DNA from 3 places in the Streptomyces sp. WAC 06738 genome. Region 3 is predicted to be linked to each of the others. Evidence: riboswitches for the same ligand, from Rfam matches in the RefSeq annotation. Region 3 holds a riboswitch; each other region holds the start of a gene.
What was found. Region 3 has a riboswitch for thiamine pyrophosphate ahead of DMB38_RS27485 (thiamine ABC transporter substrate-binding protein). Riboswitches for the same ligand answer to the same signal wherever they lie in the genome.
Positions count from the first base shown of each region.

Region 1: linked by a shared signal. The riboswitch ahead of thiC (phosphomethylpyrimidine synthase ThiC) and the one ahead of DMB38_RS27485 (thiamine ABC transporter substrate-binding protein) in region 3 are both predicted to bind thiamine pyrophosphate.
Region 2: linked by a shared signal. The riboswitch ahead of thiO (glycine oxidase ThiO) and the one ahead of DMB38_RS27485 (thiamine ABC transporter substrate-binding protein) in region 3 are both predicted to bind thiamine pyrophosphate.

Region 1 covers NZ_CP029618.1:3,880,377-3,886,676, reverse strand. The annotation lists gene DMB38_RS16805 (cupin domain-containing protein) at 14-331, shown strand; gene DMB38_RS16800 (DUF5326 family protein) at 469-681, shown strand; partial or broken gene DMB38_RS16795 (YibE/F family protein) at 940-2,172, opposite strand; TPP riboswitch at 2,240-2,371, shown strand; gene thiC (phosphomethylpyrimidine synthase ThiC) at 2,364-4,172, shown strand; gene DMB38_RS16785 (protein kinase) at 4,346-6,196, shown strand; gene DMB38_RS16780 (serine/threonine-protein kinase) at 6,178-6,300, shown strand, end outside.
Region 2 covers NZ_CP029618.1:1,623,022-1,629,321, reverse strand. The annotation lists gene DMB38_RS06810 (thiazole synthase) at 1-751, opposite strand, end outside; gene thiS (sulfur carrier protein ThiS) at 757-1,017, opposite strand; gene thiO (glycine oxidase ThiO) at 1,014-2,282, opposite strand; TPP riboswitch at 2,281-2,393, opposite strand; gene DMB38_RS06795 (FAD-dependent oxidoreductase) at 2,591-3,778, shown strand; gene DMB38_RS06790 (Rv2175c family DNA-binding protein) at 3,900-4,265, shown strand; gene thiE (thiamine phosphate synthase) at 4,340-5,038, shown strand; gene metF (methylenetetrahydrofolate reductase [NAD(P)H]) at 5,130-6,047, shown strand; gene DMB38_RS06775 (hypothetical protein) at 6,088-6,300, shown strand, end outside.
Region 3 covers NZ_CP029618.1:6,230,739-6,237,038, forward strand. The annotation lists gene tsf (translation elongation factor Ts) at 1-220, shown strand, start outside; gene pyrH (UMP kinase) at 501-1,292, shown strand; gene frr (ribosome recycling factor) at 1,391-1,948, shown strand; gene DMB38_RS27475 (phosphatidate cytidylyltransferase) at 2,020-2,949, shown strand; gene rlmN (23S rRNA (adenine(2503)-C(2))-methyltransferase RlmN) at 3,080-4,198, shown strand; TPP riboswitch at 4,213-4,323, shown strand; gene DMB38_RS27485 (thiamine ABC transporter substrate-binding protein) at 4,361-5,419, shown strand; gene DMB38_RS27490 (iron ABC transporter permease) at 5,536-6,300, shown strand, end outside.

The DNA.
Region 1 (6,300 bases), 2.4 Mb from region 3:
AGGATGGAGCACGATGAAGGCATTCCGGCTGGACGACCTCGAGGCGGAGCGCCGTGCGAACGACGGAGCGTACCTGCAGTTCGTGCGCGAGCGGAACATGTCGGTGGGCCTCTACGCGCTGGACGCGGGAGCGCCCGATCCGCAGCAGCCCCATCGCCAGGACGAGGTCTACGTGATCATGAGCGGTCGCGGCTCCGTCACCGTCGGCGACGAAACCCTGCAGGTCGGCAGGGGTTGCGTCGTCTACGTACCGGCGGGCGTACCGCATCGTTTCCACCACATCACCGAGGATCTCCGGGTTCTGGTGGTCTTCTCTCCACCCGAGGCGTGAATCAGTCCCTCAGGGTCGCCTCGGGGTTCGTTCCGGGATGGACCGGGGCAGGGGGCACTCCCATCCGCCCGCCCGGCGTCCTAGCATCGAAGGCACCGGGACAACCCCGGCGTACCGGAGGAGGAATGACCGTGTCCGTGAAAGAGATCACCGCGGGACTGCCGTGGTGGGTGACGTGGGTGCTGATCCCGGCGATCGTGCTGGTGGTCTTCGGCAGCCTGATCATGGCGCTGGTCGGCTTCATCATCGGCCTGCTCTTCAAGGTGCTGCTGGCCGCGGCGCTGATCGCGGGTGCGATCTTCCTGGTGCGGAAGTTCATGACCGCGTCGTCGTCGAAGAACGACTGGTAGCCGGCCGGCTCCCTCGTCTCCGGCGCTACCTCCGGCGCCGCCGTCCGCCGCCGCCCCGGCGGCGGGAGCGGCCCTCGGGGGAGCCGCGGCAGCGCCGGAGCCCGTGCCCGGCGCCCAGCCCTCAGGGGCGCCCGGCCCCGAACCCGGTCCCGGTCCAGTACGCGGATCTGCTCCCGTACCCGTACCGGCACCCGGTCCCCAGCCCCCGCCCGGTTCCGCACCCGGCACCGGGCCCGGCCCCGGCCCCGCCCCGTGGCGGCGGTCGGCGGAGACGACGAGCGCCGCGAGCCCCGTCGTCAGCGGCACCGACGCGACCAGCCCGATGCTGCCCACGAGGGTCCGTACGATCTCCTCGGCGACGAACTCGCTCGTCGCCACCGTGCCGACGCCCTGGTCGGCGATCGTGAAGAGCAGCAGCAGCGGCAGCGCCGCCCCCGCGTACGCGAGGACCAGCGTGTTCACCACCGACGCGATGTGATCACGCCCGATCCGCATCGCGGACGCGTACAACTTCCGCCACGGCGCCGACGGATCGGCCTGCCGCAGCTCCCACACCGCGGACGCCTGCGTCACCGTCACGTCGTCGAGCACCCCGAGCGAGCCGATCAGCACCCCCGCGAGCAGCAGCCCGCTCATGTCGATGTCCGGGTACTGGGTGTGGATGAGCCCCGTGAAGTCGTCGGTGTTCCCGGTCAGTTTCGACCAGCCGATGAACAGCGACCCCAGCAGCCCGATCAGCAGCAGCGACGCGAGCGTGCCCAGGGCGGCCACGGACGTACGCACGTTGAAGCCGTGACAGAGATAGAGCGCGATCAGCATGATGGCGCTGCCCCCGACCACCGCCACCACCAGCGGGTTCGACCCGTCGAGGATCGCCGGCAGGATGAACAGGATCAGGATCGCGAAGCTCACCGCCAGCGCCGCGAGCGCCGCCAGCCCGCGCAGCCGCCCGACGACGACCACCGCGACCGCGAAGAGCAGCGCCAGCGCCGTCATCGGCACGGTGCGTACCACGTCGGAGACGGCGTACTGCAACTCGCGCGGCGCCTTCGGCGAGTAGGAGACGACGAGCTCCTGCCCCACCTCGTACCGCCGGGACGCGTCGGGCGCGACGATCTCCGTGAAGGTCCGCCCGGCGTGCTTGCCCGACGTCACCTCGATCGTCGCCTGCTCGCACACCGCGTCCTCGTCGGGCCGCGGCTCGTCGGTGTCGGCCCCGCCGCCCGGCGGCCCCTGCTCCTGGATCTGTGCGCCCACGTCCGCGCACTTCACCTCCTCGACCTTCGTGACCTTCGCCCGCTGCCGCTCCTGGTCGAAGCCGATGCCGCTGCGCTCGCCCGCCGGTTCACTCCCCGGCCACAGCGCGATCAGCCCGGCGAGCACCGCCAGCGCGAAGGGGACGAGCACCGCGGCGATCACCCTGCGCAGCCGGTGCGAGGCGGGCGGGGCGGGGGCGCCGTGGTGGTGGCTGTGCGAATGTGTCACCGCCAGATCATCGCAGGAGTCCTCCGGGGCCCTCTTTCGTACCGGTGCGTGCAGCGGTTAGCGTGGTCGGCGAATTGCACACCGCGGGAGCTCGGAGCACCGGGCTGAGAGGGCGCTGACGGATCCGGATCCGGACCGAGGCTGCGCCGACCGCCGAACCTGTTACCGGGTAATGCCGGCGTAGGGAGTGGGTCTCCATGACCGTTTCGGATGCACGTACGCCCGCCACCGGGGACTCCGCGGAATCCGCGAAGTCCGCGGAAACCAGCGCGATCGGCTGGCACAAGGACCACCTCGAGCACCCCGCACGGCCCGACATCAGGGTCCCGGTGCGGCGCGTGCACCTCACCAACGGCCAGGACGTGACGCTGTACGACACGTCCGGGCCGTACACCGACCCGACCACCGACACCGACGTACGCCGCGGGCTCACCCCGCTGCGCGAGAACTGGATCATCGCCCGCGGCGACACCGAGGAGTACCCGGGCCGTCCGCCCCGCCCCGAGGACGACGGCCTCAAACACACCTCGCCCCGCGGCGGCCTGCGCAACCTCGACGCCGTCTTCCCCGGCCGCCCGCGCCAGCCGCGGCGCGCCCGCGGCGCGGCCGTCACCCAACTCGCGTACGCCAGACGCGGGGAGATCACCGCCGAGATGGAGTTCGTCGCGCTCCGCGAGCGCGTCGAGCCCGCCTTCGTCCGCGACGAGATCGCGGCCGGCCGCGCCGTGCTCCCCGCGAACGTCAACCACCCCGAGTCCGAACCGATGATCATCGGCAAGAACTTCCTGGTGAAGGTGAACGCCAACATCGGCAACTCGGCCGTCACCTCCTCCATCGAGGAGGAGGTGGAGAAGATGACGTGGGCCACCCGCTGGGGCGCCGACACGGTCATGGACCTCTCCACCGGCCGCAACATCCACACCACCCGCGAGTGGATCCTGCGCAACTCCCCCGTGCCCATCGGCACCGTGCCCCTCTACCAGGCGCTGGAGAAGGTCGACGGCCGCGCCGAGGAACTGAGCTGGGACGTCTACAAGGACACCGTCCTCGAACAGTGCGAGCAGGGCGTCGACTACATGACCGTCCACGCCGGCGTCCTGCTGCGCTACGTCCCGCTCACCGCCCGCCGCAAGACGGGCATCGTCTCCCGCGGCGGCTCGATCATGGCCGCCTGGTGCCTGGCCCACCACCGGGAGTCGTTCCTCTACACCCACTTCGACGAGCTGTGCGAGATCCTCGCCGCGTACGACGTGACGTTCTCCCTCGGCGACGGCCTGCGCCCCGGTTCGATCGCCGACGCCAACGACGAGGCGCAGTTCGCGGAGCTGCACACACTCGGCGAACTGAACCGGATCGCGAAGTCCCACGGCGTGCAGACCATGATCGAGGGCCCGGGACACGTCCCGATGCACAAGATCAAGGAGAACGTCGACCTCCAGCAGGAGATCTGCGAAGAGGCCCCGTTCTACACCCTCGGCCCCCTGGCCACCGACATCGCGCCCGCCTACGACCACATCACGTCCGGCATCGGCGCGGCGATGATCGCCTGGTGGGGCACGGCGATGCTCTGCTACGTCACCCCGAAGGAACACCTCGGCCTCCCGGACCGGGACGACGTCAAGACCGGCGTGATCACGTACAAGATCGCCGCCCACGCCGCGGACCTCGCCAAGGGCCACCCGGGCGCCCAGGACTGGGACGACGCCCTGTCGGACGCCCGCTTCGAGTTCCGCTGGGAGGACCAGTTCAACCTGGCCCTGGACCCGGACACGGCCCGCGAGTTCCACGACGCGACCCTCCCGGCGGAGCCGGCGAAGACGGCCCACTTCTGCTCGATGTGCGGTCCGAAGTTCTGCTCGATGAAGATCAGCAGGAACATCACGGAACGCTTCGGCTCCGACGACCGGGCGGAGCTGACCGCGGAGGAGATCGAACGCGGCATGCTGGAGAAGTCCAGGGAGTTCGCCGCCACGGGCAACCGGGTCTACCTGCCGTTGACCGACTGAGTCCCGGGGGAGGGGCAGGGCCTCGGTTCTCTGCCCCTCCCGCCGGTGTACCGATCTCTGCGCACACGCCCGCGAGCCCCGTGCGACCAACCCTCGCCGCGGTCTCAACTCCGTGTCATGGCCGCGACTACACTCTCTCCTGCAAACGTGACCCGGAGGAGGGCCCGTTGGCCGTGGAGGGGGAGACGCCGGGCGGTTCTGCCGCGGGCGAGGGTGCGGACATCCGGCCGCTTCAGGAGGACGATCCGGCGGCGCTCGGCCCGTACACGCTGCTGGGGCGGCTCGCCACCGGCGGGATGGGGCGCGTCTTCCTCGCACGTTCCGTACGCGACGGCTCCCTGGCCGCCGTCAAGACCCTGCTCGCCGAAGGCGAGATCGACGCCACCGACCGGCGCCGCTTCGCACGCGAAGTGAAGGTCGCCCGGCGGGCCGAGGGCGTGCGGACCGCGCGCGTCCTCGACGCCGACCCCGAGGCGCCGCGCCCGTGGATGGCGACCGAATACGTGCCCGCCCCCTCCGTGGCGGAACTGGTGCGCCGTGCCGGGCCGCTGGCCGGGACCGGGGCCCGGTGGGTGACGCGGGGCGCGCTGGAGTCGCTGGCGGAGCTGCACCGCCAGGGCATCGTGCACCGGGACGTCAAACCGCAGAACCTGCTGCTCGAACTCGCCGGCCCCCGCCTCATCGACTTCGGCATCTCGCACGCCGCCGACCTGACCCGTACCCAGCTCACCCTGGGCACCGTCGCCTTCACCTCCCCCGAGCAGGCCGTCGGCGAGCCCTCCACCGCGGCCTCCGACGTCTACTCCCTCGGCGCCACCCTCTTCCATCTCGCCGTCGGCCGCCCGCCGTATCCCGCGGACACCGAGATGCTGCTGCTGCTCACCTACGTGGCGGAGGGCCGGACCGACCTGGCCGGGTTACCGGACGAACTCGCCCCGGTGGTTCGCGCCTGCCTCGCGCTCTCCCCCGCCGACCGGCCGCGGACCGCGGAGCTGCTGGACCTCTTCACCTTCGAACTGGCCGAGTTCCCGACGGTGCCGGACGCGAGCGGATGGCTGCCGGCGCCGTGGGCGAGGCTGATCGAGGGGTACGCGCGACAGGGGCGGGCGCTGGCGGCGGACCCGCGGGTGCTGCGGGAAAGCAGTGAGGGCCAGGAGTGGCCGGGGCCCGCGGGCGGGGCGCCGGGCGCGACGCAACTGCCGCCGGAGACGGTACGGGAGGAGCCGGAGACCGTACGCGAGCCGACAGCGGAGGCGACGGCCGTTCGCGAGCCGGCAGGGACGGTGCCGGAGGCGACGGCCGCACGGGAAGCGCACCGCCCCGGACCACAGGCGACGCCGGAGCCCGAGCCGCGGCGGGATGAGGGGGGCGCGGGGGACGCACGGGACGTGCCGGACGGGGAAGCCGACAGGCCCGGCCGGGGCGCGCGGACCTTCGTCCGCTCCGTGCAGACGCTCATGGCCTCCCTCCTCCTGCTCCTCGCAGGCGTCGGCGCCTACGGCTACTACCGGTCCGAGCAGTCGCGCGAACCCGACGCCACCGACCGCGCGTTCGCCGGCGTATCGCCGGGCGAGTGCGTACGTACCGGCCTGGACCCGGCACGCGGCTGGACCGCCGAGGCCCCCGAGACCGTCGCCTGCGGCCCGGGAACCGACACGCCCTGGAAGGTGATCGCGACGGAGGACGGCGGCGTCGTCGACCGCTGCATGGGCACCGACGCGGCGGTCGCGTGGACCCGGCAGAGCGACGCGGGAGTCGTCAGCCTCTGCCTGGAGCGGCGGTTCACCGAGGGTGAGTGCGTGATCGGGGCCGAGCCGCAGGACGGCTCCCTTCTCGACGTCACGCCCCTCACCGATGACGCGGTCTTCGCCACCACCGTCGGATGCGCCGACACCGTCCCGGAGGGCCGCGCGGTGCTGCGGGTACTGGCGCTGGTCCAGGGCGAGGACGGATGCCCCGGCACGACGCAGGTGCGGTACCTCTTCACCGAAAGGGGGCGGATGCTGTGCCTGACCTCGGCGTGACTCCCGGCCCGCTGCACCGGGCCGACCCGCGCCACCTCGGCCCGTACCGGCTCGTCGCCCGGCTCTCCGCGGGCGGCATGGGCCGCGTCTACCTCGCCGTCGAG
Region 2 (6,300 bases), 4.6 Mb from region 3:
GCCCGGCGCGCGCGGCGAGCCGGCCCGCGGCGATCGCGTACCGCATCGCCTCCGCCATCAGCACCGGCTCCTGCGCCCGCGTCACCGCGGACGCCAGCATCACCGCGTCGCAGCCCAGCTCCATCGCCAGGGCGGCGTCCGAGGCGGTGCCCGCCCCGGCGTCGAGGATGACGGGCACCCCGGCGGCCTCGGTGATGAGCTCGAAGTTGTGCGGATTGCGGATCCCGAGCCCGGAGCCGATGGGGGAGCCCAGCGGCATCACGGCGGCGCAGCCGGCGTCCTCCAGCCTGCGGGCGAGCACGGGGTCGTCGTTGGTGTACGGGAGCACGGTGAAGCCGTCGTCGACGAGCGTCTCGGCGGCGGCCAGCAGCTCGACCGGGTCGGGCAGCAGAGTCCGCTCGTCGGCGATGACCTCCAGCTTCACCCAGTCCGTGCCCAGCGCCTCGCGGGCCAGCCGGGCGGTGAGGACGGCCTCGCCCGCGGTGTAGCAGCCGGCGGTGTTCGGCAGCACGCGGATGCCGTGGCGGCGCAGCACGTCGAGCACGGAGCCGTGCACGCCGGGGTCGACGCGGCGCATCGCGACGGTGGTCAGCTCGGTGCCGGAGGCGAGGAGGGCGCGCTCCATGAGGTCCAGGCTGCTCGCGCCGCCGGTGCCCATGATGAGGCGGGAGGAGAAGCGGACGCCGGCGATGGTGAGCGGGTCGGCGCCGGTGAGGTCTGCGGGGACGGGGGCGGGGACGGTGCTGGTCACGGTGGTCAGCCTCCCTGGACCGCGGTGAGGATCTCGACGCGGTCGCCGTCGCCGAGGGTGGTGGTGGGCCAGTCGCCGCGCGGCACGACGTCCTCGTTGACGGCGGCGGCGACGCCGCGGTGCGCGGCGGTGAGGGTGGCGACGAGGGCGTCGAGGGTGAGGCCCGCGGCGATCGTGCGGGGCGCGCCGTTGACGGTGATGGTGGGCGCGTGGGCCGGGGAGTCGGTACGGGGGTCGGTACGGGTCTGCGTGGCGTCCTGGGTCATGCGTGCTGCCGCCCTTCGTGCTGCTGGTGCGTACGGCCGAACCGGGTGGCCGCGAACGGGCGGGCCACGTCGGGGAGTTCGCCGCCGGTGAGGACGGCGGCGAGTGCGTCGCCGGTGACGGGGGTGAGGAGCACCCCGTTGCGGTAGTGGCCGGTGGCCAGGTGGAGCCCCGCCAGGGCGGTGGGGCCCAGCAGCGGCGCGTTGTCGGGGGAGCCGGGGCGCAGCCCGGCGCCGGTCTCCACGAGCGGCAGCTCCGTCAGCCCCGGCAGCAGCTCGTGCGCGTCGCGCAGCAGCTCGTACACGCCGCCGGCGGTGACGGTGGTGTCCCAGCCCAGCTCCTCGCTGGTGGCGCCGACCACCAGCTCGCCGCTCTCCCGTGGCACCAGGTACACGCTGCTGCCGCGCACCACGGCCCGTACCGTACGGGACAGGAACGGCGTCCCGGCGTCGGGCATCCGCAACCGCAGCACCTGCCCCTTCACCGGCCGCACCGGCGGGCGTACCGCCTCCGGCACCCCCGCCAGGCTCCCGCTGCGGCTGCCCGCGGCGAGCACCGTCTGTCCGGCGTCGAGCCGGGTGCCGTCCGCCAGCTCCGCGCCCGCCGCCCGCTCGCCTTCGCCCGCGCCGGCGATCCGCAGCCGCGTCGCGACGCCACGGTGGAAGGCGACGCCGGCCCGCTCGCACGCGGTGACGAGCGCCGCGGTCAGCAGCCGCGGGTCCGTCTGGTGGTCGCCGTCGACGCGCAGCCCGCCGCGTACCCCCGGCGCGAGCATCGGCTCCAGGCGGCGGCACTCGCTGCCGCTGAGCCACTGCGCGGAGAGCCCCAGCCGCTGCTGGAAGCCGTGGAGTTCGCGCAGTTGGGCGCGGTCGTCCGCGTCGAGCGCGACGGACAGCGCGCCGCAGCGGCGGTAGCCGATGTCCCGGCCGGACGCCTCCGCCAGTTCGGCGGCGAACGCCGGATAGCGTTCCGCGGCGGCCAGGTTGAGCGCCAGCAGCGCTTCCTCGCCGTAGTGGAGTTCGGTCACGGCGGCGAGCATTCCGGCCGCGACCTGCGCGGCGCCGCCGCCGGGCGCCGGGTCGGCGACGGCGGTGGCCAGCCCGCGGCGCGCCGCCTGCCAGGCGGTGACCAGGCCGATGACGCCGCCGCCGACGACGAGGACGTCGTATGCGGCATCCGCCGTGCGCGGCGCGCCGGTTGGGCCCGCCGCGGGCGCCGCGGAGGGTGTCGTGGTGGGTTCCGTCGGGGGTGTGTCGCGTGGCTGCATGGGCGCGTTCGCCCCTCCCTTCGCCGGCATGACCCGGATCAGGTTCGTACGGTCGGGGGCCGCCAGCCCCCCTCTCAGCCCGGTGCGCGCCGGGCTCCCGCGAGTCTTCCCGGCCACCCTAACTCCGTACGCCCGGCCGCTGTAAGGGAGCCTCGCGAGCGGGCCGGCACGAGCGGCGGCCGACCGGTGCGGCATACAGTGATCGTGTGACCGACGCCGAACCCGACCGCGTGCCCGCCGACCGGGCCGCCAGCCGCCCCAGCCGCGCCGCGGACCCCGCCGCGGGCACCGTCGTCGTCGGCGCCGGCATGGCCGGCGTGCAGACCGCCGTGGCGCTGCGCGAGCAGGGGTACGCGGACGCCGTCACCCTCGTCGGTGCGGAGCCGCACGATCCGTACGACCGGCCGCCGCTGTCGAAGGCGGTGCTGCTGGGCAAGGCGGAGGGCTCGGCGTTCGAGGTGGACTTCGCGGAGTACGGCATCGGGCTCCGGCTGGGGCTGCACGCCGACCGGCTGGACACCGAGGGGCGGGTGCTGGAGACGGACGCCGGGCCGGTGCCGTACGGGAACCTGGTGCTCGCCACCGGCGCGGCGCCGATCCCGCTGCCGGGCGCCCCGGCAGGCGCCACGCCCGGCGTGCACCTGCTGCGCACCCTCGACGACGCGGCGCGGCTGCGCGCGGTGCTGGTGCGGCGCAGCCGGGTCCTGGTGGTCGGCGCGGGCTGGATCGGCGCGGAGCTGACCACCGCGGCGCGCGAGCAGGGCTGCGAGGTGACGGTCGTGGAGGCCGCCGGGCATCCGCTGGCGGCGGCGCTGCCCGCGGCGGTCGCGGCGCCGATGGCCGCGTGGTACGAGGAGAGCGGCGCCCGGCTGCTGACGGGGCGCCGGGTCGAGCGCGTCGAGAGCGCGGGCGAGCACGGCCCGGTCGCGGTGGTCCTCGACGACGGTACGGAGCTGACCGCCGACGCCGTCGTCGTCGGCATCGGCGCCCGCCCCACCACGGCCTGGCTCGCCGGCTCCGGCGTCGCGCTGGGCGGCGACGGGGCGGTGCGGGCCGACGAGCGGCTGCGTACGAACGTGCCCGGCGTCTGGGCCGTCGGCGACTGCGCGTCGTTCCCGTCCGCGCGCTACGGGGAACGGCTGCTGATCCACCACTGGGACAACGCGCTGCAGGGCCCGACGACGGTCGCCGCGGACATCGCGGGCGCGCCGGGCGCGGTGTACGACCCGGTGCCGTACTTCTGGTCCGAGCAGTTCGGCCGCTTCGTGCAGTACGTCGGCCACCACACGGACCGCGACGAGCTGCTGTGGCGCGGCGACCCGGACGGCACCTCGTGGTCGGTGTGCTGGCTGCGCGCCGGCCGGCTCATCGCGCTGCTGGCCGTGGGCCGGCCGCGGGACCTCACCCAGGGGCGCAAGCTGATCCACGCCGGCGCCGCGCTGGACCGCGAGCGGGCCGCCGACGCGGCCGTACCGCTGAAATCGGCCGCGCTCTGACGTCCGCGGCACTGCCGGGGGCCGCGCCGGCCCCCCTGCATACGGGGATGCTTCGCGGTGATATGCCTCCCTTTGGCGCTGCCCTGTACCGGCAGGCGGTCCGAGATGGCAGGCTGGGGGTGTGACCGAGATTGATGCGAAGATCGATGCTCTCGTCCCCTCCTGGCTCACCCTTCCCGACGTCGCGGAGAAGCTCGGCGTCGAGGTGACCCGCGTGCGGCAGTTGGTGAAGGAAGGCCAGCTGATCGCGGTGCGGCGGGGTGAGAACAACGCGCTGCACGTGCCCGCCGAGTTCATCGGCGAGGGGAAGGTGATCAAGGGCCTCACCGGCACCCTGACGCTGCTCAAGGACGACGGCTTCAGCGACGCGGAGGCGCTGGAGTGGCTGTTCACCCCCGACCCCTCGCTTCCGGGGACTCCCGCGCAGGCGCTGCGCGAGAACCGCGGGACGGAGGTCAAGCGCAGGGCGCAGGCACTGGCTGTGTAACCTCGCGGGGCCGGGCGCGCAGCCGCGGGTCCGGCCCCGCGACCGTACGGGACCGTACGAGGGGGGAGTGCCGCATGAAGGCAGGAACCGCCGCCCGCGCCACCGCGGACGCCCGCGCCCGGCTCGGCGCCGCGCAGCTCTATCTCTGCACCGACGCCCGCACCCGCCAGGGCGACCTGCCCGAGTTCCTCGACGCCGTGCTGGCCGCGGGCGTGGACATCGTCCAACTGCGCGAGAAGGGCATGGAGGCGCGCGAGGAGCTGGCGCACCTGGAGGTGTTCGCCGACGCCTGCCGCCGGCACGGCCGGCTGCTCGCCGTCAACGACCGCGCCGACGTGGCGCACGCCGCGGGCGCCGACGTGCTGCACCTGGGCCAGGGCGACCTGCCCGTGCCCGCCGCCCGCGCCATCCTGGGCGCCGGGCCCGAGGACGTGCTGATCGGCCGCTCCACCCACGCCGAGGCGGAGACCCGCGCCGCGGCCGCCGAGCCCGGCGTCGACTACTTCTGCACCGGCCCGTGCTGGCCCACGCCCACGAAGGCCGGGCGCCCCGCGGCCGGCCTCGGCCTCGTCCGGTACGCGGCGGGGCTCGGCACCGACCGCCCGTGGTTCGCCATCGGCGGAATCGACCTCGGAAACCTCGACGAGGTCCTGGCGGCCGGTGCCCGCCGCGTCGTCGTCGTGCGCGCCCTGACGGCCGCGGAGGACCCCGGAGCTGCGGCGGGTGAGTTCGTACGGCGGCTGCGCGCGGCCCGGAACGGTGACGTCCGGTAATCGCCGGGGCGGCCCGGGGCGCCGGGTCCCGGCCGGGCAATTGAGCTGGCCGTCTTGGGTCCGGAGGTGACAGGCGGTTAACCTGCCGCGTATGGCCACCGGCATCGCTTCGACCAGGAATGATCGCGCAGTCACTGTTCGTGAACTGCTCGCGTCCGGCAAGCAGTCGTTTTCGTTCGAGTTCGCCGCCCCGAAGACCGACAAGGGGGAGCGGACCCTCTGGAACGCCGTACGGCGCATCGAGGCCGTACAACCGACCTTCGTCTCCGTGACGTACGGCGCCGGCGGCTCGTCCCGCGAGGGCACCGTCCGCGCCACCGAGCGCATCGCCACCGACACCACGCTCACGCCCGTGGCGCACCTCACCGCGGTCGACCACTCCGTCGCCGAACTGCGGAACGTCATCGGACAGTACGCGGACGCCGGCATCCGCAACATGCTCGCGGTCCGCGGCGACCCCCCGGGCGACCCGATGGGGGAGTGGGTCGCGCACCCGCAGGGGGTGTCGTACGCCGCCGACCTGGTCCGGCTCATCAAGGAGTCGGGCGACTTCTGCGTCGGCGTCGCCGCCTTCCCCGAGCGGCACCCGCGGTCCACGGACTGGGACAGCGACATCCGGCACTTCGTCGACAAGTGCCGCGCGGGCGCGGACTACGCGATCACCCAGATGTTCTTCCACGTCGAGGACTACCTGCGGCTGCGCGACCGGGCGGCCGCCGCCGGCTGCGCGACGCCGATCATCCCGGAGATCATGCCGGTCACCAACGCCCGGCAGATCCAGCGGTTCGCCGAGCTGAGCGGGGCCACGTTCCCGCCGGAGCTGGCTGATCGGGTTCTCGCGGTCGAGGACGACCGCGCCGCGGTACGCTCCATTGGCATCGAGTACGCCACGGACATGTGCGAGCGGTTGCTGTCCGAGGGAATCCCCGGACTGCACTTCATTACGCTGAACCACTCCACGGCAACGCTGGAGATCTACCAGAACCTCGGACTGCACCGGCGGTCCTGAGGGCAGGCACCACCTAGCGGGGGCGGAAGAGAGGCACGTGATGGGCGACTTGGCCTGGTTGGCCCTCTATGCCATGTTCGGGCTCGTCGCGCTGTGGCTGCTCTGGGAAGTGCTGATGCAGTACAAGGCCCCGCTGCGCTGGCGCGCGCTGGCCTTCGTCGGCTTCCTCTGCGTGGTGCTCGGCGTGCTCATGCCCTCGGTGGTCGTGATCGGCCTCGGCGTGGTGGTGTTCGCGCTCGGCCAGGTCAAGGTC
Region 3 (6,300 bases):
GGAGAACGAGCGCCGCGTCGCCGAGGCCACCTCCCGCGAGGAGGGCAAGCCGGAGGCCGCGCTGCCGAAGATCGTCGAGGGCCGGGTGAACGGCTTCTTCAAGGAGAACGTGCTGCTGGACCAGCCGTTCGCCAAGGACCCGAAGAAGTCGGTGCGGAAGGTGCTCGACGAGGCCGGCGCGCAGGTGATCCGCTTCGCGCGCATCCGCGTCGGCGCCTGAGCACCGGCGCCACCGGCGGGCACCGTGCGCCCGGCGCGCGCAAGCGCGACCGGACGGCGCGCGCCGCGATCCGGCGCACGCGGGGCGGGTCGCCGCGGCGTACGGGGCGCACGGTGTACGGCGAACGGCCACCGGCCCCGCTAGGGTCGGGTTGAGTTGTTGCGGGCCGGTGCGGGGGACCGCCGCCGGGCCGCGGAAGTGACGAGGAGGCCATTGCCGGGAATGGGTGGATGAGAACCCCACGGCGATGGCCTCTTTCGCATGCGCACGAGGAGACTTCATGAACGAGGACGCCGACGCGGACCACGGCCACCGGGAGAAGGCGGACAAAGGCCACCATACGAAGAGGGACAGCTCGCGCTTCCTGCTGAAGCTGTCCGGCGAGGCGTTCTCCGGCGGCGGGGACCTCGGCGTCGACCCGGACGTCGTGCACGCCATCGCCCGCGAGGTCGCGGCCGTCGTCCGCGACGGGTACGAGATCGCGGTGGTGATCGGCGGCGGCAACTTCTTCCGCGGCGCCGAACTGCAGCAGCGCGGCATGGACCGGGCCCGCTCCGACTACATGGGCATGCTCGGCACGGTCATGAACTGCCTCGCCCTGCAGGACTTCCTGGAGAAGGAAGGCATCGACTCCCGGGTGCAGACGGCGATCACCATGGGCCAGGTCGCCGAGCCGTACATCCCGCTGCGCGCCATCCGGCACATGCAGAAGGGCCGCGTCGTCATCTTCGGCGCCGGCATGGGCATGCCCTACTTCTCCACGGACACCACCGCCGCGCAGCGCGCCCTGGAGATCCACGCCGAGGCCCTGCTCATGGGGAAGAACGGCGTCGACGGGGTCTACGACTCCGACCCCAAGAAGAACCCCGACGCGGTGAAGTTCGACGCGCTCGGATACGGCGAGGTCATCACCCGTGACCTCAAGGTCGCCGACGCCACGGCCGTCACCCTGTGCCGCGACAACGAACTGCCCATCCTCGTCTTCGAGCTGCTGAAGGAGGGCAACATCGCCCGGGCGGTGCGGGGTGAGAAGATCGGTACGCTCGTGAGCGCGCACGGCAGCCGGGTCTGAGGGATGGACAACGGCCTGCCGGTCGGACACCGTGCAGGCATGGTACGGGCGGACGGGAGCACTCCCGTTCCGTTCACGGATGAGACCAGGAGCCAGTGGTGATCGAAGAGACCCTCCTCGAAGCCGAGGAGAAGATGGAGAAGGCCGTCGTGGTCGCCAAGGAGGACCTCGCCGCGATCCGCACCGGGCGGGCGCATCCGGCGATGTTCAACAAGATCACGGCGGATTACTACGGGGCCCAGACCCCCATCAACCAGCTCGCGTCGTTCTCGGTGCCGGAGCCGCGGATGGCGGTGGTGACCCCGTTCGACAAGAGCGCCCTGCGCAACATCGAGCAGGCGATCCGCGACTCCGACCTCGGCGTCAACCCCTCCAACGACGGCAACATCATCCGGGTGGTCTTCCCGCAGCTCACCGAGGAGCGCCGCAAGGAGTTCATCAAGGTCGCCAGGGCCAAGGGCGAGGACGCGCGGATCGCCATCCGCTCCGTACGCCGCAAGGCCAAGGAGACCATCGACAAGGCCGTCAAGGACGGCGAGATCGGTGAGGACGAGGGCCGCCGCGGCGAGAAGGAGCTCGACGACACCACCCACAAGTACGTGGCCCAGGTCGACGAGCTGCTCAAGCACAAGGAAGCAGAGCTGCTCGAGGTCTGATGAACGACTCCTCCAGGGGGGCCCCGGCGGGTCCCGTGTACGGCGGGGGTGAAAGGGCGCAGACTCCGCGCATGCCCATCGTGTCCGGCGACGCCCCTGCCGACGAACCCTCCCCAGGTCCCTCCGGGGGATCCGGCGCCCCGGGCGATCCCTCCACCCCGCCGCCGCCCGCTCCCAAGCGGCGCCGCGGCGGCCGGGACCTCGGCGCGGCCATAGGCGTCGGGCTCGGCCTCGGCGCCATCGTGCTGGCCACGCTCTTCGTCGTGAAAGTGCTCTTCCTCGGCGTCATCGTCGTCGCGGTGGCGGTCGGGCTGTGGGAGCTGACGTCGCGGCTGGCGGAGGTCCGCGGCATCCGCACGCCGCTGGTGCCGCTGGTGCTCGGCGGCATCGCCATGGTCATCGCCGGGTACGCGGCCGGCGCCGAGGGCGCCGGAGCGGCCCTCGCGCTCACCGCCCTCGCCGTCCCCGTCTGGCGGCTGACGCGCCCCGCGGAGGACTACCTCCGCGACGTCACCGCCGGCGTCTTCGCCGCGTTCTACGTGCCGTTCCTCGCCTCCTTCGTCGCCCTGATGCTCGCCGCGGACGACGACGGGCCGCAGCGGGTGCTGACATTCCTGATCCTCACGGTGATCAGCGACACCGGCGCGTACGCCGTGGGCTACAAGCTCGGCCGCAACAAACTCGCCCCGCGCATCAGCCCCGGCAAGACCCGCGAGGGCCTGGGCGGCGCGCTGGCCTTCGCGATGGCGGCGGGCGCGGTGTGCATGGAACTGCTCATCGACGACGGCCGCTGGTGGCAGGGGCTCCTGCTGGGCGCCGCGGCAGCCGCCTCGGCGACGCTCGGCGACCTCGCCGAGTCGATGATCAAACGGGACCTCGGCATCAAGGACATGGGCACGCTGCTCCCCGGCCACGGCGGGATCATGGACCGGCTGGACTCGCTGCTGCCGACGGCGCCGGTGGTCTGGCTGCTGATGGTGATCTTCGTCGGCGCGGGCTGACCCGGCCGCCGCCTCCCCCCTCCCGGGGCGCGGTTTCGGTGAGCGCCGGCCAGTGGGCTCGTAGCGACGAATCAGGGCGTTCGGGGATGAGGCGGGCGGGGGTGAATCCGTCTGCGACACTGGTACGGCTATGCCGAAGCCAGGAGAGCTCACCTTCGCCGTCCCCCGTGGTGCCAAGAAGCCGCCGCGGCACCTCGCCGACCTCACCCCCGCCGAGCGCCGCGACGCCGTCGCCGAGCTGGGGGAGAAGCCGTTCCGTGCCGCGCAGCTCTCGCGCCACTACTTCGCGCGCTACGCGGCCGACCCGGCCGGCTGGACCGACGTGCCCGCCGCATCCCGGGCGAAGCTCGCCGAGGGGCTGCTGCCCGAGCTGATGACCGTCGTACGGCATCTGAGCTGCGACGGCGACACCACCCGCAAGACCCTCTGGCGGCTCTTCGACGGCACGCTGGTCGAGTCGGTGCTCATGCGCTACCCCGACCGCGTCACCATGTGCATCTCCTCGCAGGCCGGCTGCGGCATGAACTGCCCGTTCTGCGCCACCGGCCAGGCCGGGCTCACCCGCAACCTGTCCACCGCCGAGATCGTCCACCAGATCGTCGACGGCATGCGCGCCCTGCGCGACGGCGAGGTGCCCGGTGGCCCGGCGCGGCTGTCCAACATCGTCTTCATGGGCATGGGCGAGCCGCTGGCGAACTACAACCGCGTGCTGTCGGCCATCCGCCGCCTCACCGACCCCGAGCCCGACGGGCTCGGGCTCTCCCAGCGCGGCATCACCGTCTCCACCGTCGGCCTCGTGCCCGCCATGCACCGCTTCGCCGACGAGGGGCTCAAGTGCCGCCTCGCCGTCTCCCTGCACGCGCCCGACGACGAGCTGCGCGACACCCTCGTGCCCGTCAACACACGCTGGCAGGTCCGCGAGGTCCTCGACGCCGCCTGGGAGTACGCCGCCCGCTCCGGCCGCCGCGTCTCCATCGAGTACGCGCTCATCAAGGACATCAACGACCAGGCATGGCGCGCCGACCTCCTCGGCCGCCTCCTCAAGGGCCGCCGCGCGCACGTCAACCTCATCCCGCTCAACCCCACCCCCGGCTCCAAGTGGACCGCCTCCCGGCCCGAGGACGAGCGGGCGTTCGTCGCCGCCCTGGAGGCCCACGGCGTGCCCGTGACCGTACGGGACACCCGCGGCCAGGAGATCGAGGGCGCCTGCGGGCAGCTCGCCGCCTCCGCGGCCGACACCCCCGCCTGATACCGTTCACGTGTACACACCGACAGGGGAGCGCTCGCAGCGCTGAGAGTGCGGCACCGTCCAGGCCGCAGACCCTCGAACCTCGCCCAGGTCATTCTGGGTAGGAAGTTCGGTCGAGACTCTGCTGCTGCCCGGGCTGCCCGCCGCCACGAAAGCAGCCCGATGAAGCGCATCGTCACCACCGCCCTGGCCGCGTCCCTCGCCCTGGGCCTGGCCGCCTGCGGCTCGGACTCCGGCGACGGATCCGGGTCCGGCGCGGGCGACAAGAGCGTCACCCTCGTCACCCACGACTCCTTCGCCGTCTCCGACGGCGTGCTGAAGGCGTTCGAGAAGCAGTCCGGGTACACGGTCGACATCCTCAAGGGCAAGGACGCCGGCTCCGCCGTCAACCAGGCCGTCCTCTCCAAGGACAACCCCCAGGGCGACGTCTTCTTCGGCATCGACAACACGCTGCTCTCCCGCGGCCTCGACAACGGCATCTTCACGCCGTACGAGGCGAAGGGGCTCGACCGCATACCCGGGGAACTCCAGCTCGACGCGGACGAACACCGTGTCACCCCCGTCGACTACGGCGACGTCTGCGTCAACTACGACCGCGCGTACTTCGAGGAGAAGAACCTCGACCCGCCGCAGACCTTCGACGACCTCGCCGACCCCCGCTACAAGGACCTCCTCGTCACCGAGAACGCCGCCACCTCCTCCCCGGGCCTGGCCTTCCTCCTCGCCACCGCCGACGAGTACGGCGAGGAGGGCTGGGAGGACTACTGGGGCAAGCTGCGGGAGAACGGCGTCGAGGTCGTCGACGGCTGGGAGCAGGCGTACTACGAGCGCTTCTCCGGCGCCGGCAAGGGCGACAAGCCGCTCGTCGTCTCGTACGCCTCCAGCCCGCCCGTGCTCGACATGGAGTCCCGGCCCCAGGAGGCCACCACCGGGGTGTCCACCGGCACCTGCTTCCGCCAGATCGAGTTCGCCGGGCTGCTCGCCAACGCCGGCAACGCCGAAGGCGGCAAGGCCCTCATCGACTTCCTCATCGGCGAGCGGTTCCAGCAGGACATGCCGCTGAACATGTTCGTCCACCCCGTGCGCGAGGACACCGCGCTGCCCGAGGTCTTCACCCGCTACGGCGAGGAGATCGCCGACCCCCACACCCTCGACCCGGCGACCGTCGACGACAACCGGGAGCAGTGGATCAAGACGTGGACCTCGCTGGTCGTGAAGTGACCCGGGCCGCGGGCCGCGGCAAGACGGACACCGGACCGGGTACGGGTACGCCGACCGGACCGGCGGCGGGCGCGCGCCGCCGCCGGATACGCGGGGCGGCCGGGCGGCTCGCGCTTATGGCCGTACCCGCCGCGTTCCTCGGCGTCTTCTTCGCCTACCCCGTGAGCGCCATCGTCGCCCGCGGGCTGCGCGAGGGCGGCCGCTGGCAGTTCGGCCGCATCCCCGACGTCCTCGGCGACCCGGACATCCTCGGCGTCCTCTGGTTCACCCTCTGGCAGGCCGCCGCCTCCACCGGGCTCACCCTCGTCCTCGCGCTGCCCGCCGCGTACGTCTTCGCCCGCTTCGACTTTCCCGGCAAGCAACTGCTGCGCGCCCTGGTCACCGTGCCGTTCGTGATGCCCACCGTCGTCGTCGGCTCCGCCTTCCTCGCGCTCACCGGCCGCGGCGGCGTCCTCGACGGGTGGTGGGGCATACGGCTGGACACCACCGTGTGGGCCATCCTCCTCGCCCACGTCTTCTTCAACTTCGCCGTCGTCGTACGGACCGTCGGCGGCCTGTGGGCCCAGCTCGACCCGCGCCAGGAAGAAGCCGCCCGAGTCCTCGGCGCCGGCCGCCTCGCCGCCTGGCGGCACGTCACCCTGCCCGCGCTCGGCCCCGCCGTCGCCGCCGCGGCCCTCATGGTCTTCCTCTTCACCTTCACCTCCTTCGGCGTCATCCAGATCCTCGGCGGCCCCGCCTACGCCACCCTCGAAGTCGAGATCTACCGCCAGACCGCCGACTTCCTCGACCTGCCCACCGCCGCGGTCCTCTCCCTCCTCCAACTCGCCGCCGTCGCCGCCGTCCTGGCCGTGCACGCCTGGACCGTACGCCGCCGGGAGACC